3 regions of the Brevibacillus sp. genome follow, and region 3 is predicted to be linked to each of the others. Evidence: riboswitches for the same ligand, from Rfam matches in the RefSeq annotation. Region 3 holds a riboswitch; each other region holds the start of a gene.
The links. Region 3 has a riboswitch for cobalamin ahead of DEP07_RS01100 (ABC transporter substrate-binding protein). Riboswitches for the same ligand answer to the same signal wherever they lie in the genome.

Region 1 (5,433 bases), on a different contig from region 3:
CGGTCTGCCAGGCATTGACGGAATTTGTTCTGGTGAAATACCCGATGCAAGCCAACGATTCGCTCGTATGGCTGGCGGGAAGCTTGTGGGGAAAAGGCTGGGATGAAATATACGGCTTGCTGCCCTGGCTTTGTGTCCTGATTCCTGCCGCTTTCGCCTTGCATCGGCAACTGGATATTATCAGCCTGGACGAGCACAGCTCTACGGGGCTTGGCCTTAGGGTCAGCCAGTCCCGCTACGGATTGTTGCTGCTCGCAGTCGCATTGGCAGGCGCTTGCGTCGCTGCGATTGGCTCCATCGGTTTTATCGGGCTGCTCGCTCCGCAAATAGCGCGCAAGCTGTTTGGCAACCAGCACCGGATGTTGTTGCCGGGAGCGGCGATCATCGGGGCGCTGATTTTGCTCATCGCAGACGCGATCGGGCGGGGAGTGAATCCGCCAGTCGAGATTCCCGCGGGAATTTTGACAGCGCTGATCGGTGTGCCCTACTTTTTGTACCTGGTGCGGGTGGAAAAGAAGCGAACATAGCACATGCAGGCAAAAATAACCCAAGAGGAGCCGTCTGTCTTGCGAAACTAGCAAAACAGGCGGTTTTTTCGCTCTATGCGCCGCTGCCTGATCGCCAAAAGGCACAGCCCGCAAAATCATAAAATGACGGACAGGGGCCAATGCTACTATTGGCAGCTTCCTTCCCGCTAATTTCCTTTTATGGTAGACTGTCATGTAAGTGTTTGACGCCCTTCATTCCTAATTAATCAGGTGGTACACACATGCGCTCTATATGGCAGATTTACAAGACGGACTGGATCAATATTTTCAAAGTACCGACGGGGATTTTCCTGATCATCGCGATCATCCTGCTTCCTTGCCTGTACGACTGGGTGAACATCAAGTCAGTCTGGGACCCGTACGCCAATACCCAAGGGGTAAAGGTTGCGGTGACGAGCGAAGACAAGGGCGCGACAGTGATGGACAAAGAGATCAATATCGGGGAAGAGCTGCTAAAAAGCTTGCAGCACAATGAAAAGCTGGGCTGGACGTTCGTGACGAAGGAAGAAGCCGAACGCGGCGTGGATCGCGGCGATTATTACGCCAGCATCCTGATTCCCGCCGACTTTTCCGAAAAGATTACCGGAATCGTCAATGGTCGGCTGGACAGGCCCGAAGTCATTTATACCGTCAACGAAAAAGTGAATGCCGTAGCTCCGAAAATCACCTCTTCGGGTGTATCGGCGATTGCCAAGCAGATCAACGAGAGCTTCACGGAAGCGGTCAGCGAAGCGCTTTTGACCAAGCTGACGGAGATTGGCGTGAAGCTGGAGGAGCAGTTGCCGACCATTCGCAAGATCGAGAGCGGCATTTTCGAACTGGAAAGCAAGCTCCCGGAGATTCATGCGGCAGGTCAGAAAGTGTTGGAGATCGAAAAAAAGCTGCCGGACATTCATGAAAAAGCGCAAATCATCCCGGAAGTGGAGAAGCGCATCCCCGAGATTAACCAGGCGGCCGATGCTCTTTTGAAGATTCAGCAAAACTGGCCGCGCATCAACGACGCTGCTTCCGCCGTCATCGCGATGGAAGAAAAGCTGCCGATGATCGATCAGGCGGTCGGGCGCATCGTCGAGCTGGACCAAAACTTCGGCAAAGTGACCAATGCGGTGACTACGGCCACGCAAAAGGCCAGTCAGGCAATTGAGATAGTTTCGGCGGCGCAAAACGCCTTGCCGCGCATCGGAGAATTGGCTGACAAGGGAGTCGATTTTGCCGATCGGCTCAATCAATTTTTCACGGCGCATGACGGCGCTTTTGAAACAATCGCTCCGCTCATCAAGCAAAATCTCATTTTGGCTCAGCAGGCGTCCGATGCGCTTGTGCAACTGACAGACAGGCTGCTGCAAATCAATCCCGAACGGTTGCCTACAGCTGCCGAAGTGCAGGCTGTGTCTGACAAGCTAGGCAAAGCTGCGCGTATCGTCGAACACACCTCTGCGCTGGTCGACAAGCTGAACCGCTACATTCCGGGGCAGCCGCTGACGCCTTTTTCCGAGCGGCTCCATAAGCTGGAAGAGAAAATGCATCGGCAAATCGAGATTCTCGATACGATAGCGAAAGCGTTGGCAGACGGGAAAAAGCCCGCAAGAGACTTGATCGAGAGTCTGAATCAGTTGGCGAAAAACACGAGTGCGGAGCTGGGAGACATCCTGGCGCGCTACGATAGCGAAATCGTTCCGAAAATCGCGGAGGGCATCGAAAAGCTGAAAACAGTCGTGGGCGATTCCGCCGAACTGCTGCAAAAAGCAAAAGACAGGCTGCCGGATATCGAGGCGATTTTGAAAGAGACAAAAGCCGGACTGGAGCTGGGGCTGGCCGAACTGAAACGAATCGAGCAGGAGCTGCCGCAGATTCAGGCGCGGGTCCATGAACTGGCGCAAACGTTGCAAAGCAAGTCCGAAGCGTTTGCCAAAGCGATCCACACGGCAGCGCCGTTCCTCAAGCAGCATTTGCCAGAAATCAAGCAAAAGCTCGACCAGGCGGCTGGCTTCATCCAAAACGATTTGCCGCAAGCCGAGGCGGAGCTGACCAAGCTGGCTGACTTTGTCCGTAACAAGCTGCCGGAGGTGGAGAACGGCGTCCACAGGGTAGCCGAGCTGGTGCGCGATGATCTGCCCAAGCTGGAGAGTGCGATTGCGCAAGCGGCGGACAAGCTGAGAGAGGTCGAGGCGAACAATCACTTTGCCGATCTCGCCAAGCTGCTGCGCGGGGATATCAAGCGAGAGAGCGAGTTTTTGGCAAGTCCGGTGCAGATCAAGGAAAACCGCAAATATCCGATTCCCAACTACGGTTCGGCAATGTCGCCTTTTTACGGAGTATTGTCGCTATGGGTAGGAGCGACCTTGCTGATTTCTTTGCTCAAACCAGACCCGGAGAACCCGGACGGACGCTACAAGCCGTACCAGCTGTACCTTGGCCGTCTGGGCACATTCGTGACAATCGGGCTGTTCCAGGCACTGTGTATTACGCTCGGTGACTTTTACATTTTGGAAGCGTATGTGGCGGACAAAGTTCCGTTTGTCCTTTTCGCGATGCTCGTCAGTATGGTGTTCGTGACGATCACGTATACGCTGTTGTCGGTATTCGGCAATGTCGGCAAGGGTATCGCGATCATTTTCATGGTCTTCCAGTTTTCCAGCTCCGGGGGCACGTTCCCGATCAGCATGACGGCGCCTTTTTTCCAGGCACTCAATCCGTTTATGCCGTTCACCTACGCGATCAGTTTGTTGCGTGAAGGGGTCGGGGGCGTCCTCTGGGAGACGGCGATTCGGGATATTCTCATGCTGTGCGGCTTCATCGGCATCAGTCTGTTTATTGCGCTGGCCTTGAAACGACCGCTGAGCGGGCTGATTCAAAAATCGATGGAAAATGCGAAGAAAACGAAGATCATCGGGTAATCCGCTCGGCCATGATGCCAGCCTGTCAGTAGATGGGCTGGCTTTTTCTATGGCTGAAATATCCAATATTTAGCAAAGAAAAGAATTGTTAATTTTCAAAATAACTGATATATTGAGAGCAAACTTCATACGTGTACAAACAGGTGCAGATAAATTCAACACTTTTATCTGCTTAAAAGGGAAGTTCGGTTCGAATCCGACGCTGTCCCGCAACTGTAATTGGGAGCGATTCGAAGATACCACTGTTTTCGCCAGCCGAAAATGGGAAGGTTCGAAAAGCGATGATCATAAGCCAGGAGACCTGCCTGTTTGAGCGCAACATCAATACCTACGAGGATAGGGGGTGTTAAGTGCGAGATGGATAGGCGTGTTTTTGATTTTCACAATCAGCATGCTTATTTCGGTATTCATTCGCCTCTTAACAACTTCTGCGGAAGTTGTTTTTTTGTGCGGATTTTCAGGAGGGTACGTGACGGATGAGTGATTTTTTGTTTGGAACGGTGGAGTATTTCACCAACGATTTTCAGGCGTGCATTATGAACAACTTGACGATAGAGAACCCGAGCGCGATCAAAGCGCATTACGCGAAATTAAAAGCAGAGGTCATCAGGCGAGCAGAAAATCAGGCAGATCAAGAAAAGCTTTTGCACAATCTCGACAAGGCTTATCAACGTCTAAAGGTCAACTTAATCGGGGCGGAGGATGAAGAGAATGGGAGCTGAAGAAAAGTTTTTTCCAGGTCTGGAAGGTGTAGTCGCTGCGGAAACGAGCATTTCCTTTTTGGATACGAAGCAAGGGGAAATCGTCATCAAAGGGTACGATTTGATCGAGCTGTCCAAAGCGCATCGTTACTTGGATATCGTCCATCTTTTGCTGGAAGAATCGTTGCCGAACGAACAGCAAAAGCGCGAAGTGGAAGAAAAGCTGAAAGCCGAGTACGACATACCGAACCAAGTATTCGACATGCTCAAGCTGCTGCCGGAAAAAACGCATCCGATGGACGGCTTGCGCACCGGGCTTTCTGCGCTTGCCGGATACGACAGCCAACTGGACAACTGCACGGCGCAAGCCAACAAGGAGCGGGCTTACAAGCTGCTGGGCAAAGTGCCGAACATCGTCGCCAACAGCTACCGCGTGATTCAAAAGGAAGCGCTGATCGCGCCGCTGCCGGAGCTGTCGTACAGTGCGAATTTCCTGTACATGATCACGGGCAAAATCCCGTCCGACTTTGAAGAAGCCATCTTCGACCGTTCGCTTGTTTTGTACAGCGAGCATGAGATGCCTAATTCGACGTTTACGGCACGCGTCATTGCCTCGACGATGTCGGATTTGTACGGGGCGTTGACCGGGGCGGTCGCTTCCTTGAAAGGGAACTTGCACGGCGGCGCGAACGAAGCGGTGATGCACATGCTGCTTGAGGCAGGCTCGGTCAAGGAGTTTGAAGCTTTGCTGGAGTCCAAGCTGGCCAACAAGGCGCGGATCATGGGCTTCGGGCACCGCGTGTACATGAAAAAGATCGACCCGCGCGCACTGATGATGAAGGACGCCCTGAAGCAATTGTGTGATGCAAAAGGCGACGACTTGCTGTACCAGATGTGCGAGGCAGGCGAAAAAATCATGGAGCGCGAGAAGGGCATTTACCCGAATCTCGACTACTATGCCGCTCCGGTTTACTGGATGCTGGGGATTCCGATTCCGCTGTACACACCGATCTTTTTCAGCGCAAGAACAGTGGGGCTGTGCGCACACGTCATCGAGCAGCATAGCCACAACCGCCTTTTCCGTCCACGGGTCAACTACATCGGCCAACGCCACGCCTAAATCCAATCCAAGCAGAAAGGAATGAGTCGCTTGTTGAAAATGAATGATCGCACCAAAACAGACCAGTTGCTGGAGGAGATCGCAGACTATGTGCTGACGAAGGAGATTACGAGCGAGGAGGCGTTCCAGACCGCGCGCTACGTACTGTTGGACACGCTCGGATGCGG
Region 2 (5,433 bases), on a different contig from region 3:
TTGCTCAAAGGCGGGAAACCGCTGGCGCGTCGATTCCACAGGCCCGAACTCGGCGATGGCTCCTGTAAGCGGACTGAGGGTCAGTACCAGGACGATCGCGATCATGATGATATAGTGGACGGCGCGAAGCGGTTTGCGAATGTGGTGTTGCAGCAAAAGCAACAGGAACAGCTCGGTAAATCCTCCTCCTACAAACACCATGGCGTGCAGGGTGGGCATAAGCCCGTTCTGGAACAGCGGCAAAAGCTGGGTATAATCTTTTTTGGGAATGTTGCCAAACGCGACGAACATGCCCAATAACGAAACGGCAGGCAGCAGGATGCCGGAAGTAATGCCGACAGAAGCTATGCCGCCGTAAGAGGCGAACACGCACAAAATGATCAGGGCAAGCGCTGTCACCCATTCCGGTGTCTGCGGCAAATAGTTGACGGTAGTCCATGTTTGCGTATCGATTAAATTGACGAGGGCCATCAAGTACAGGCAAAGGATGATCGGGGCGAGGAGTAGATGCCGGACGGTTTTTCCTGATCGCAAAAGAAGCCACTGGGACAGCGACATCTGTCTGATCCGTCTATTGATGAAAAACAGGGCGTATGCCCAAACGGCAAAGGGGATGGCGCCAATAATGACGCTCAGCCAGGCATCGCGCCCAGCTTTGCTGAGCAGCAGAGGAATAAGGGTAACATGGTTGGTTATTCCGATTGAGAGCATCATGACCATGATCGCTTGGCCAATCCCGATTTTTCCGTCTGCTTTCATGAAACATACGTCCCCTTTTAAATCGCTGGTTTTGTTATAGTTTGTCTGCTCGACTGGAAATATGTATCGCGTATAAAGGTTAGCCCACGAGAAACAAAGTGTGGTATTCTACAATGAGGTAAAAATGGAGTAAGGAGTGCAGCCGGGATGTATAAGCTCATAAGAAAATATCTGTTCCAGATGGATACGGAAGAGATTCATGAAAAAACGGTTGGTGCCTTGAAGCTGATGGAAGATTCTGCTCCGGGAAAAAGCTTGCTCAGAATGATGTTCCAGTTGAAGGACGAGCGTCTGGCGACAAAGCTGTGGGGAATGACTTTTCCCAATCCGGTAGGACTCGCCGCCGGTTTTGACAAAAATGCCGAAGTATATCATGCGCTCGGTGCGCTCGGGTTCGGCTTTGTGGAAATCGGGACTTTGACGCCGCAGGGACAGCCTGGCAATCCGAGGCCCCGCTTGTTCCGTTTGCCTGAACACGAAGCAGTGATCAACCGAATGGGCTTCAACAACCACGGTGCGTATTTGGCTTCGCAGCATCTGGTAGATTACGCTTATTCCGATGTTCCGATCGGGATCAATATTGGCAAAAACAAAGTCACTCCTAATGAGGAAGCGGCTTCTGACTATATCAAGTGTCTGGACATGCTCTATGCGTACGGCCATTATTTCGTCATTAACATCAGCTCGCCGAACACGCCGAATTTGCGCGACTTGCAGGAGACAGAAAGCATGCGCCAGCTGGTGCGGGCGATACGCGAGAAAGCGGCTGAGCTGGAAGCGCGCGGCATTCAGAAAAAACCGATTTTGCTCAAAGTAGCTCCAGACATGTCTGACGAGCATATGCGCGATGTCGTGCAAGGGGCTGTGGCGGAAGGCATTTCCGGGATTATTGCCACCAATACGACACTGTCGCGGGAAGCTGTTCAAGGGCATCGGTACGCCGAGGAAGCGGGCGGTTTGAGCGGAAAGCCGCTGACAGAGCGATCGACAGCGTGGGTGAAAGAGATTTATCAGGAAGTCGGAGGCAAAGTGCCGATTATCGGTGTCGGAGGCATTTTTACCGGAGAAGACGCCTATCAGAAAATACGCGCGGGCGCCAGCCTGGTTCAGGTTTATACTGGCATGATTTATCAAGGGCCTGGCATTTCGAAGCAGATCAACAAGCAATTGCTCAAGCTGATGCAGCGGGACGGCTTTTCCCACATCAGCGAAGCGGTTGGCGTGGACGCGAAAGCGTAGAATCAAAAACGTAGAACCAAAAACAAGGCTCGTGCAGTCAATGACATTCGCCAAAAGGTCATCGGTTGCAGGAGCCTTTTGATAATAAGCTTTACGCTGGATTGGGCGATTGAGTATAATAATGTAGGACAAGCAAGAACTGTCAAACAATTGGATATTGTCGGCAATAGGTGCCTTTGTGTGCATAAGCACGAAGGGTAACAGGGAATCGGGTGAAAGTCCCGAGCGGTCCCGCCACTGTAATCAGGGAGTTCTCTTTGATGAAGTTCCACTCATATTCATATGGGGAAGGACAAAGAGCGCATCGATCTGAAAGCCAGGAGACCTACCTACTTGCCACACCCTGGAGACCTTCGCGGAAAGGAGCGGTGAATACGGAGCAATTGGACAGAAGTTCATGTCTATTGTTTTGTGCGCATACCTCGTCTGCTATCGGATGGGGCTTTTTTGATTGGAAAAAACGGTAAAAAGAACAGCAAAGGAGGAGAAGTTGCCTTGAATCGATCACGCTTTGTCTCGACCTGTTTATTGATTGCGGGCTTTGTTCTTTATTTTCTCGTAAATGAACCGCAAACTTCTTACGCGATGCACATTATGGAAGGGTATTTGCCGCTGTCGTGGGCGTTGTTCTGGTGGGTAGTATTTATTCCGTTCTTCATTCTTGGCATTCGTTCGTTAAACAAAATCGTCAAAGAACACCCGCAAATGAAGCTGCTTATTGGCGTATCAGGTGCCTTTGCTTTCGTGCTGTCTGCTTTGAAAATTCCTTCGGTGACGGGAAGCAGCTCCCATCCTACCGGAACAGGACTTGGGGCGATCATGTTCGGCCCGTGGGTGATGTCTGTGCTGGGCAGTCTGGTGCTGTTGTTCCAAGCCTTGCTGTTGGCGCATGGCGGATTGACCACGCTTGGCGCCAACGCCGTTTCGATGGCGGTTGTCGGGCCGATGGTGGCTTACGGGGTGTACCGCCTGATTGTCCGTGCCAACGGAGGACAACGTTTGGCTGTCTTCGCTGCGGCAGCTCTTGCTGACCTGGCGACTTATGTAGTGACATCTGTTCAGTTGGCGCTGGCTTTTCCGGCTGAGTCTGGCGGGGTATTGGCTTCTTTCGCCAAGTTCGCTGGCATTTTTGCCATCACACAAATTACGTTGGCGATCAGCGAGGGGCTTCTGACCGTGCTCGTCTGGAACTGGCTTCAATCTTACAATGCAAAAGAGCTGGCGGAGCTGCGCTTGCTGAAACGGGAGGAATCGCTGTGAAAAAAGGAATGAACTGGCTGCTGCTCCTGGGTGTCGTCGTGCTTGCGATCGTGCCGTTGCTTTTGGTGCAGGACTCGGAGTTCGGCGGAGCGGACGGAGCGGCAGAGGAAGCGATCAAGGAGATTGCCCCTGCGTACGAGCCGTGGTTCCAGCCGCTGCTTGAACCGCCAGGAGGCGAGACGGAGAGCTTGCTGTTTGCCGTGCAAGCGGCATTGGGAGCGGGCATTGTCGGCTATGCGATGGGCTTGTACAAAGGTCGGCTGGATAAAAACAAAAAATGAACTGGCAGCAGCTTGACTCTCTTTCGTATCAAAACCGTCTGAGATTTTTGCCGCCGGAACACAAGCTTCTGTTTGCGAGCGCGTTGATTTTGCTCGTTTTGACAGGACATGAGTGGTTGCAAATGGCGATTTGCATTTGGATGGGAGTATGGGTGATCGGATATGCCCGTATTCCCGTCCGTTTCTATTTCGGATTTCTTCTTTTGTCTCTCTCGTTCTTTGTTTTGGGTTTGCCTGCACTTCTGTTGGAAGCGACAAGGGCGGAGACAGCTCCTGTGACTCAGATGGCAGTGGCGTGGCATGTCGGCCCTTATTTGATTTACGTTCCAGCGAGCGCCATCAGCAAGGTGTGGGTGCTGTTTTGGCGAACGATGGCCAGCCTTGCCTGCTTTTCCTTTATTTTGTTTACGGTGCCGTTTGCCGAGATTTTGCAGGTGTTGCGCAAGCTGCGGCTTCCGGTCATCGTTACGGATTTGCTGATGATTATGTACCGCTTTATTTTCGTGTTGCTCGGCGTCTCCCATCAGTTGTGGATTGCTCAGCGCTCGCGTGGCGGGCACCGGGGATTTCGCGCGACGATGCGCGACATCGGCGGTCTGGCTGCCCAGCTGTTCGTCAGGGCGATGCGCAAATACGATGCGTTGTACAAAGGGATGGCAGCCAGAGGCTTCGGGGAAAGCTTGCAGGTGCTTTCTTTGCATAGTCATTCCCGCTCCAGACGATATGAATGGGAGTCGATAGCAGGCTGTGTTCTGCTGATTTTGCTGGAGTGGTGGACAGGGGGATAATGCTTTGACATCATGGCTGTTGGAATTTGCTGACGTGCACTACGCCTATCCGGGTGGCCGCGGCCCTGTGCTGCGCGGACTGTCCCTGGGCATTCCAGAAGGGAAAAAATGCGCGCTGCTCGGACGAAACGGTTGCGGCAAATCTACTTTGTTTTTGCACGGGAACGGGATCATCCAGCCGCAGCAAGGGCAAGTGAGCTGGAAAGGGACGCCGCTCAGCTACAAACGCGCTGCCTTGCAGGAGATGACGCAAAAAGTCGGTCTTGTCTTCCAGGACCCGGAGCACCAACTGATCGCCAGTACCGTAGCGGAGGATGTATCCTACGGGCTGTGCAACCGGAACCTGCCGGCGGACGTGATTCGCCAAAAGGTACAGGCGATTCTTCAGGCGTTCGGGATGACTGAGCTTGCTGACGTGCCGATTCATCACCTGAGCCTGGGGCAAAAGCGTCGACTGGCTTTGGCCGGGGTCATGGTGCTGGAACCGGAGCTGTTGCTTTTGGATGAGCCTACGGCGTATCTCGACCGCTATCAGACGCGAAATCTTTTGCGCGAGCTTGATGCGATTCACCAAAACGGGACGACGGTGCTAATGGCGACGCATGATATGGATATCGCGTTTGAGTGGGCGGAATGGATTTGCGTGATGGACGCGGGCAAACTCGTATTTGCCGGAGAGCCGCAAGAGGCATTGGCACAAAGGGAGCTGCTGGAAAGCCTGCATCTCGGCATGCCGCTCATCGCTGACGTGTGGGAAGCTTTGCCGCAGGAATGGCGACAAGAAGCTGGAGAGCGCGTCCCTTGTTCGCTGGAGGAATTGAAAAAGCGTCTGCTGACTGGACAGGTTGCTGTCCGTTAGCGACGGAGAAGCGGTCGCGCTGGCGGCCGTTTTTTGTTGTGCGCGATTTCTTGACGCATGGCAAGAACAATCCAAGGGTATTCTATCCGTAAAATTCCTTTTGGAGGTATCCCTGATGGAGCACGATTCGTTGATGAGTTCTTCGCTTGCTGGCGAGGAGCAACAAGAGTTTCCCGAGAAGGTCAAAGATCAGCTCATGTTCAACGTGTTGGAAAAGGAAATGACGACCGAAGAAAAGGAAAAGAAA
Region 3 (5,433 bases):
ATCGATGCAACCTACTGAACCGATTTCCTTGGGACACCGCATCCATCTGATTGACGGCTTTGACATGGGATGGGCGGAGCGGACGGGAACGTATGTAATAGCAGAGGAACAATTGACGCTTGTCGAGACAGGGCCAAGCCCGTCCGTGCCGTACATTGTGGCAGGATTGCACAAGCTCGGCTTTTCGCCGGAGCAAGTCAAATACATCATCGTGACGCACATTCATCTGGATCACGCGGGCGGGGCAGGCTTGTTTTTGCGCGAATGCCCGCAGGCCAAAATCGTGGTGCATCCAAAAGGAGCGCGCCATCTGGTGGACCCGAGCCGCTTGATTGCGGGAGCGAAAGCCGTTTACCAGGACGATTTCAACCGCCTGTTCGATCCGATTGTGGCGATTCCCGAGGAGCGAATCTTGGTGCGAAAAGACGGAGACACCTTGCCGATCGGGCCGAACTGTGTCCTTGAATTTTTGGATTCGCCCGGCCATGCGAACCATCATTTCAGCATTTACGATCCGGTTAGCCGCGGCATGTTCACAGGTGATACAGCGGGCGTTTTTTATCCGCAACTCCAAAAAGACGGATTGCATTTCGTTTTGCCGTCCACGTCTCCAAACCAGTTCGATCCGCAGGCGATGCTTGCGTCTATCGAGCGTTTTCGCAAGCGCGAACTCCAGCGTATCTACTTCGGGCATTTTGGCATGACGGAAGAAGTGGAGGACGTCTATCGGCAAGTGGCAGAGTGGCTTCCCGTATTCGTGGCAGAAGGCGAGGCGGCCGTTTCCGCCGGGCTTGGCACGGAGCAATTGGGGGACAGGCTGTTCGCTCTTGTCAGCCAGCATCTGCAAGCGCGCGGCATTGCCGAGCAGCATGAAGTGATGAACGTCCTGCGACTGGATTTGCAGGTGTGCGCGATGGGAATTATCGATTACTTGCACAAGCGCAAGCAGTAATTTTCGTCGGTTAGGCAAAAGGCTGCTGCAGGTTGACGGGCAGCCTGGACCTGCGTTTTGCTGCAAAATGACGCATTCTTTTTTTGGCCAAGGAATGCTATGATGGTGGGTGAGTCTTAGCTTGCAGGTACAAACAACTGAATACAGCAAGCAGGTGCCTCGTCTGTCATGGACGAGGTGAAAAGGGAAGCCGGTGCAAATCCGGCGCGGTCCCGCCACTGTAAAGCGGCTGTCGCAAGCCGCAAGCCAGGAGACCTGCCTGTTTGCATGATGTGCCTGCGCCTTCGCGGAAAGGTTCGGCCCGTTCAGGACTTTTTGGCGTGACCAGATCGTCCTGGCAAGTCGACCCTTTTGTTTCCCGCTGGAAGCGAAGGGGTTTTTCTATGCTAAGAATCAACCAGTTGCCCAGAAAGGAAGTTATACATATGAAACGTTCGTGGAAACTGCTCATGCCCCTGGTCATTGCTGCAAGCTTGGTCGGCTGCACAGGCAATGGCAACACGCAAACAGCCCCTGCTCCAAAGACAGAGGCGCCACAGACAACACCACAGGAAACAACGGCCAAAGCCACTGTCTACCCGCTGACGGTCAAAGATTCGACGGGAAAAGAAGTGACCTTGCAAAAAGAGCCGCAGCGGATTGTCTCCACCTCTCCAGGTGAAACGGAGATTTTGTTCGCACTCGGCCTGAACGACCGGATCGTCGGGGTGTCCGACTACGACGATTATCCGGCAGAAGCTGCCACGAAGCCGAAAGTGGGCGGTGTCGTCAAGCCGAGCGAAGAGGCGATTCTCGCCCAGTCGCCTGATCTGGTCATCGGCGGAATCTCGATGGATGAGCCTGTCGCTGCGAAGCTGAAAACGTTAGGCATGCCTGTTTACGTGACTCACCCGCAAAAAATGGATGAGATATTTGACAACATTTTGGCGATGGGTGTCATTACAAACAGACAGGAGCAGGCGGAAAAAGTAGTCGCAAGCATGAAGCAGGACATCGCGCGCGTGCAGGAAGCGGTCAAAGCGGTGAAGCCGGAAGACAAGAAAAAAGTGTACCTGGAGTTTTCGCCGGGCTGGACGGTGGGCAAAGGGGAATTTCTGGATGAGCTGATCTCACTGGCAGGCGCGACAAACATTGCCGCTGATACCCAAGGGTGGAACCCGATCAGCGAAGAAAAGATTTTAAAAAGCGATCCTGACGTCATTTTGTATGCAAAAGGCATTACGGACGACAAGACAGGGAAAAAGCTGGAGGACATCATTGCGAACCGCAACGGCTGGGACAAGATGAAGGCGATCCGCGACAAGCAGATTTTCGGGATGGAGCAAAATTTGCTTTCGCGCCCGGGACCGCGGATTACCCAAGGTTTGATCGAGGTAGCCAAAGCGATTTACCCTGATCTGGTGAAATAAAATGAAGAAGCAGTTGCTTTTATGGGGAGGAGCCAGCAGTCTGATCCTGCTGGCATCGGCGGTAGTCAGCATTTCGATGGGAGCGGCATCGCTTCCGCTTTCGCAAGTATGGCTGATCTTGTTGCATCAGCTCCCCGGCATGTCGGACTTGGTTGCCGTGACATGGCCGGATTCGTCCGAGCAAATCGTGATGAAAGTGCGTTTTCCCCGCGTCATCCTGGCGATCCTGGTAGGGGCTTGCCTGTCGCTTGCGGGCGCCGGATTTCAAGGGGTGCTGCGCAATCCGCTCGCAGACCCGTTTACGATGGGAGTGGCATCCGGAGCTGCTGTCGGTGCCGCTTTTCTGATCCTGTTTGGCTTGCAATTCGCTTTTCTCGGGGAATGGAGCACGCCTGTGGTCGCCTTTTTGACGGGGCTGTGCAGTCTGTGGATTGTACTGTCGCTGGCGAAGACGCAGGGCAAGCTGCAAACAGAGACGCTCATTTTATCCGGGGTCGTCATTCAGGCGTTTCTCGGTTCGCTCGTCTCTTTTATGGTGTCCTTGTCGAACCAGACGGTGAACGAAATCGTCTTTTGGCTGATGGGCAGCTTGTCGTTTCGCGGCTGGGCTTTTACGTATGTGCTGATTCCGTATGTGCTGATCGGCGTAATCGTGCTGGTTGGCTATGCCCGCTCCTTGAACCTGTTTGCCCTGGGTGAGCGTCAGGCGGCGCATCTGGGCGTCAATGTCGACAAGACGAAGCTCATTATTTTGCTCGTATCGACTTTGTTGACGGCGGCAGCGGTTTCGATCTCAGGGATCATCGGCTTCGTTGGCCTCGTCGTACCGCATCTGGTGCGGATGCTGGTCGGGCCGGATCATCGCATCCTGCTGCCGATGTCGGCGATTGGCGGCGGCATCTACGTCCTGTGGGCGGATACGCTGGCGCGGATGCTGCTCGTTCCTACGGAAATCCCGCTCGGCGTCGTGACCGCGTTTTTGGGAGCGCCGTTTTTCGCCTATTTGTTGAAGCAAAACAAACGAACCGGAAGGAGGTAGCTACGATGATCCACGTACGAGGTTTGCAAAAAGCTTACCAGGATGTATCGGTTTTAACAGAAATCGATTTTGACGTGAAGCGGGGCGAGTTTTTCGGCATCATCGGTCCGAATGGCAGCGGCAAATCGACGCTGCTGAAAATGATCTCCAGCGTCATTGCCCCTGATGCGGGAGAGATTACGCTCGCTGACAAGCCGCTTGCCCGCTATACGCGCAAAGAGCTGGCTCGTGTTCTCGCCGTACTGGAACAGGAAGGGCTGCCTCCTGTCGGTTTCCGTGTCCGCGAAGTGCTGGAGATGGGACGCTTCCCTTATCAAAACTGGCTCGGTGAGGAAAAGGATGACGTCACGCCGCTGATCGAGGAAATCATGCAGCTGCTGGGGCTTGTGCCGCTGGCGGAGCGCACGCTGGATCAGCTGAGCGGCGGGGAGAAGCAGCGCGTGGCTTTGGGCAAGGCGCTCGTGCAAAAACCGCAACTGCTGCTGCTGGACGAACCGACTACGTACCTCGATATCGGTTACCAGATTCAACTGATGGATATTGTCCGCAAGTGGCAAAAGACGACGCAAGTGACCGTCGTGGCAGTTCTGCACGACTTGAATCTGGCGTCGCTCTACTGCGACCGCATCCTGATGCTGCACAAAGGAGTGCAGATTGGGGTAGGAACGCCGCAAGACATGCTGCAAACGGACAAGATTGAAGCGGTGTACGGGACAAGACCGATCGTCATGGAGCACCCTGTCCATCATTTGCCGCAAATCATGCTGCAATCCCGGGCGTAAGGAGACGTTGGAATGATCGTACTTGTGACAGGCGGTGCGCGCAGCGGCAAGAGCACGTTTGCGGAAACATATGCGGCTCATCTGGGAAAAGCAGGCGTCTATATCGCCACCGCGCAAGCTTTTGACGAGGAGATGCGCGAGCGGATCGCAAGGCATCGCGCGCGAAGACAGCAAAGCGGCTTTCTGTGGGAGACAGTCGAGGAGCCTTATGCACTCGCTGACGTGATTCGCTCGTTGCAGCAGCGAGACGAGTTCAAGCAAAATCAGGCAGTCGTGCTGGTTGATTGCCTGATCGTCTGGCTGTCCAACTGGCTGATCCGCCACGAACAGGAGCAGGCAGTGGAACGCACGCTTGCACAGGTAGATGAGCTGATTGCAGCGCTGCAACATTTTCCCGGAACGATTTTGTTCGTTACGAATGAAGTCGGAGACGGACTGGTTCCGGAATATCCGCTGGGACGCATGTTCCGCGATTTGGCGGGCCTGATGAACCAGCGCATGGCGGCGGCAGCCGATCAGGTTTTCCTGCTCACGGCAGGCATTCCGCTGGAGATCAAAAGCAAGGCGTTTCGCTTTTAAGCAGGGGAAAAGACGGTTCGAGTCGTCTTTTTCCCTTTTTTATGCTATAATATAAGAAAAGCAATGGAAGGGATCAGGATACCATGCGTCCCCATAGGACGATCTGGAAACGTTTTGACCTCTCCTACATCTAGCTTCGTAGTAGTCGATCGTCACTTGGACGACCAATCTACTACGAAAGCGAGGCCCTTTGTATGAGTAGCGACTTATACTTGCGATGTTCCTCCGTAGTCGGTTGGTCGTCTGTGCCAAAACCGACAAAAATGCGAGGAATCGATGATGAGGAGAGCGCTGCAATTTGTTCAACGTTACGGTATGATTTTGTTTGGAGCTTGTTTGCTGGCATTTGCGTATTATCACATTAACTTTCAGAACCATTTGTCTGAAGGTGGCTTTGTTGGTTTGGGCCTGTTGGCCAAATACGTCTTTGACCTGTCGCCAGCGTTAATGGTGCTGCTGTTGGATATCCCGCTGTTTTTGGTTGCCTGGTTAGTGAGAGGGCGACAATTCATCTGGGATACGATTTTTGCCTCTTTGGCTTTTACCGGGTTTTACGAGCTGTTTGAGCAGTATTCCCCGATTGTCATGGACATGAGCAGAATGATGCCCCTGGCTTCTGTACTGTCAGGCGTATTGACCGGACTCGGCACGGGACTGGTTTTGCGCTACGGA

Region 1: it holds a riboswitch for cobalamin, as region 3 does, so the genes downstream of both, DEP07_RS14745 (hypothetical protein) here and DEP07_RS01100 (ABC transporter substrate-binding protein) in region 3, are expected to answer to the same signal.
Region 2: it holds a riboswitch for cobalamin, as region 3 does, so the genes downstream of both, DEP07_RS14240 (energy-coupling factor ABC transporter permease) here and DEP07_RS01100 (ABC transporter substrate-binding protein) in region 3, are expected to answer to the same signal.

What each region holds. Positions count from the first base shown of each region.
Region 1 covers NZ_DOTK01000047.1:73,124-78,556, reverse strand. Annotated here, with positions in the region: gene DEP07_RS14755 (FecCD family ABC transporter permease) at 1-527, shown strand, start outside; gene DEP07_RS14750 (YhgE/Pip domain-containing protein) at 770-3,445, shown strand; cobalamin riboswitch at 3,570-3,768, shown strand; gene DEP07_RS14745 (hypothetical protein) at 3,922-4,167, shown strand; gene mmgD (citrate synthase) at 4,157-5,266, shown strand; gene DEP07_RS14735 (bifunctional 2-methylcitrate dehydratase/aconitate hydratase) at 5,306-5,433, shown strand, end outside.
Region 2 covers NZ_DOTK01000045.1:187,190-192,622, reverse strand. Annotated here, with positions in the region: gene DEP07_RS14250 (GerAB/ArcD/ProY family transporter) at 1-759, opposite strand, end outside; gene DEP07_RS14245 (quinone-dependent dihydroorotate dehydrogenase) at 907-1,998, shown strand; cobalamin riboswitch at 2,150-2,345, shown strand; gene DEP07_RS14240 (energy-coupling factor ABC transporter permease) at 2,494-3,258, shown strand; gene DEP07_RS14235 (energy-coupling factor ABC transporter substrate-binding protein) at 3,255-3,539, shown strand; gene cbiQ (cobalt ECF transporter T component CbiQ) at 3,536-4,327, shown strand; gene DEP07_RS14225 (energy-coupling factor ABC transporter ATP-binding protein) at 4,332-5,186, shown strand; gene DEP07_RS14220 (hypothetical protein) at 5,302-5,433, shown strand, end outside.
Region 3 covers NZ_DOTK01000005.1:71,689-77,121, reverse strand. Annotated here, with positions in the region: gene DEP07_RS01105 (MBL fold metallo-hydrolase) at 5-952, shown strand; cobalamin riboswitch at 1,088-1,229, shown strand; gene DEP07_RS01100 (ABC transporter substrate-binding protein) at 1,378-2,361, shown strand; gene DEP07_RS01095 (FecCD family ABC transporter permease) at 2,363-3,400, shown strand; gene DEP07_RS01090 (ABC transporter ATP-binding protein) at 3,406-4,182, shown strand; gene cobU (bifunctional adenosylcobinamide kinase/adenosylcobinamide-phosphate guanylyltransferase) at 4,195-4,761, shown strand; gene DEP07_RS01080 (YitT family protein) at 5,038-5,433, shown strand, end outside.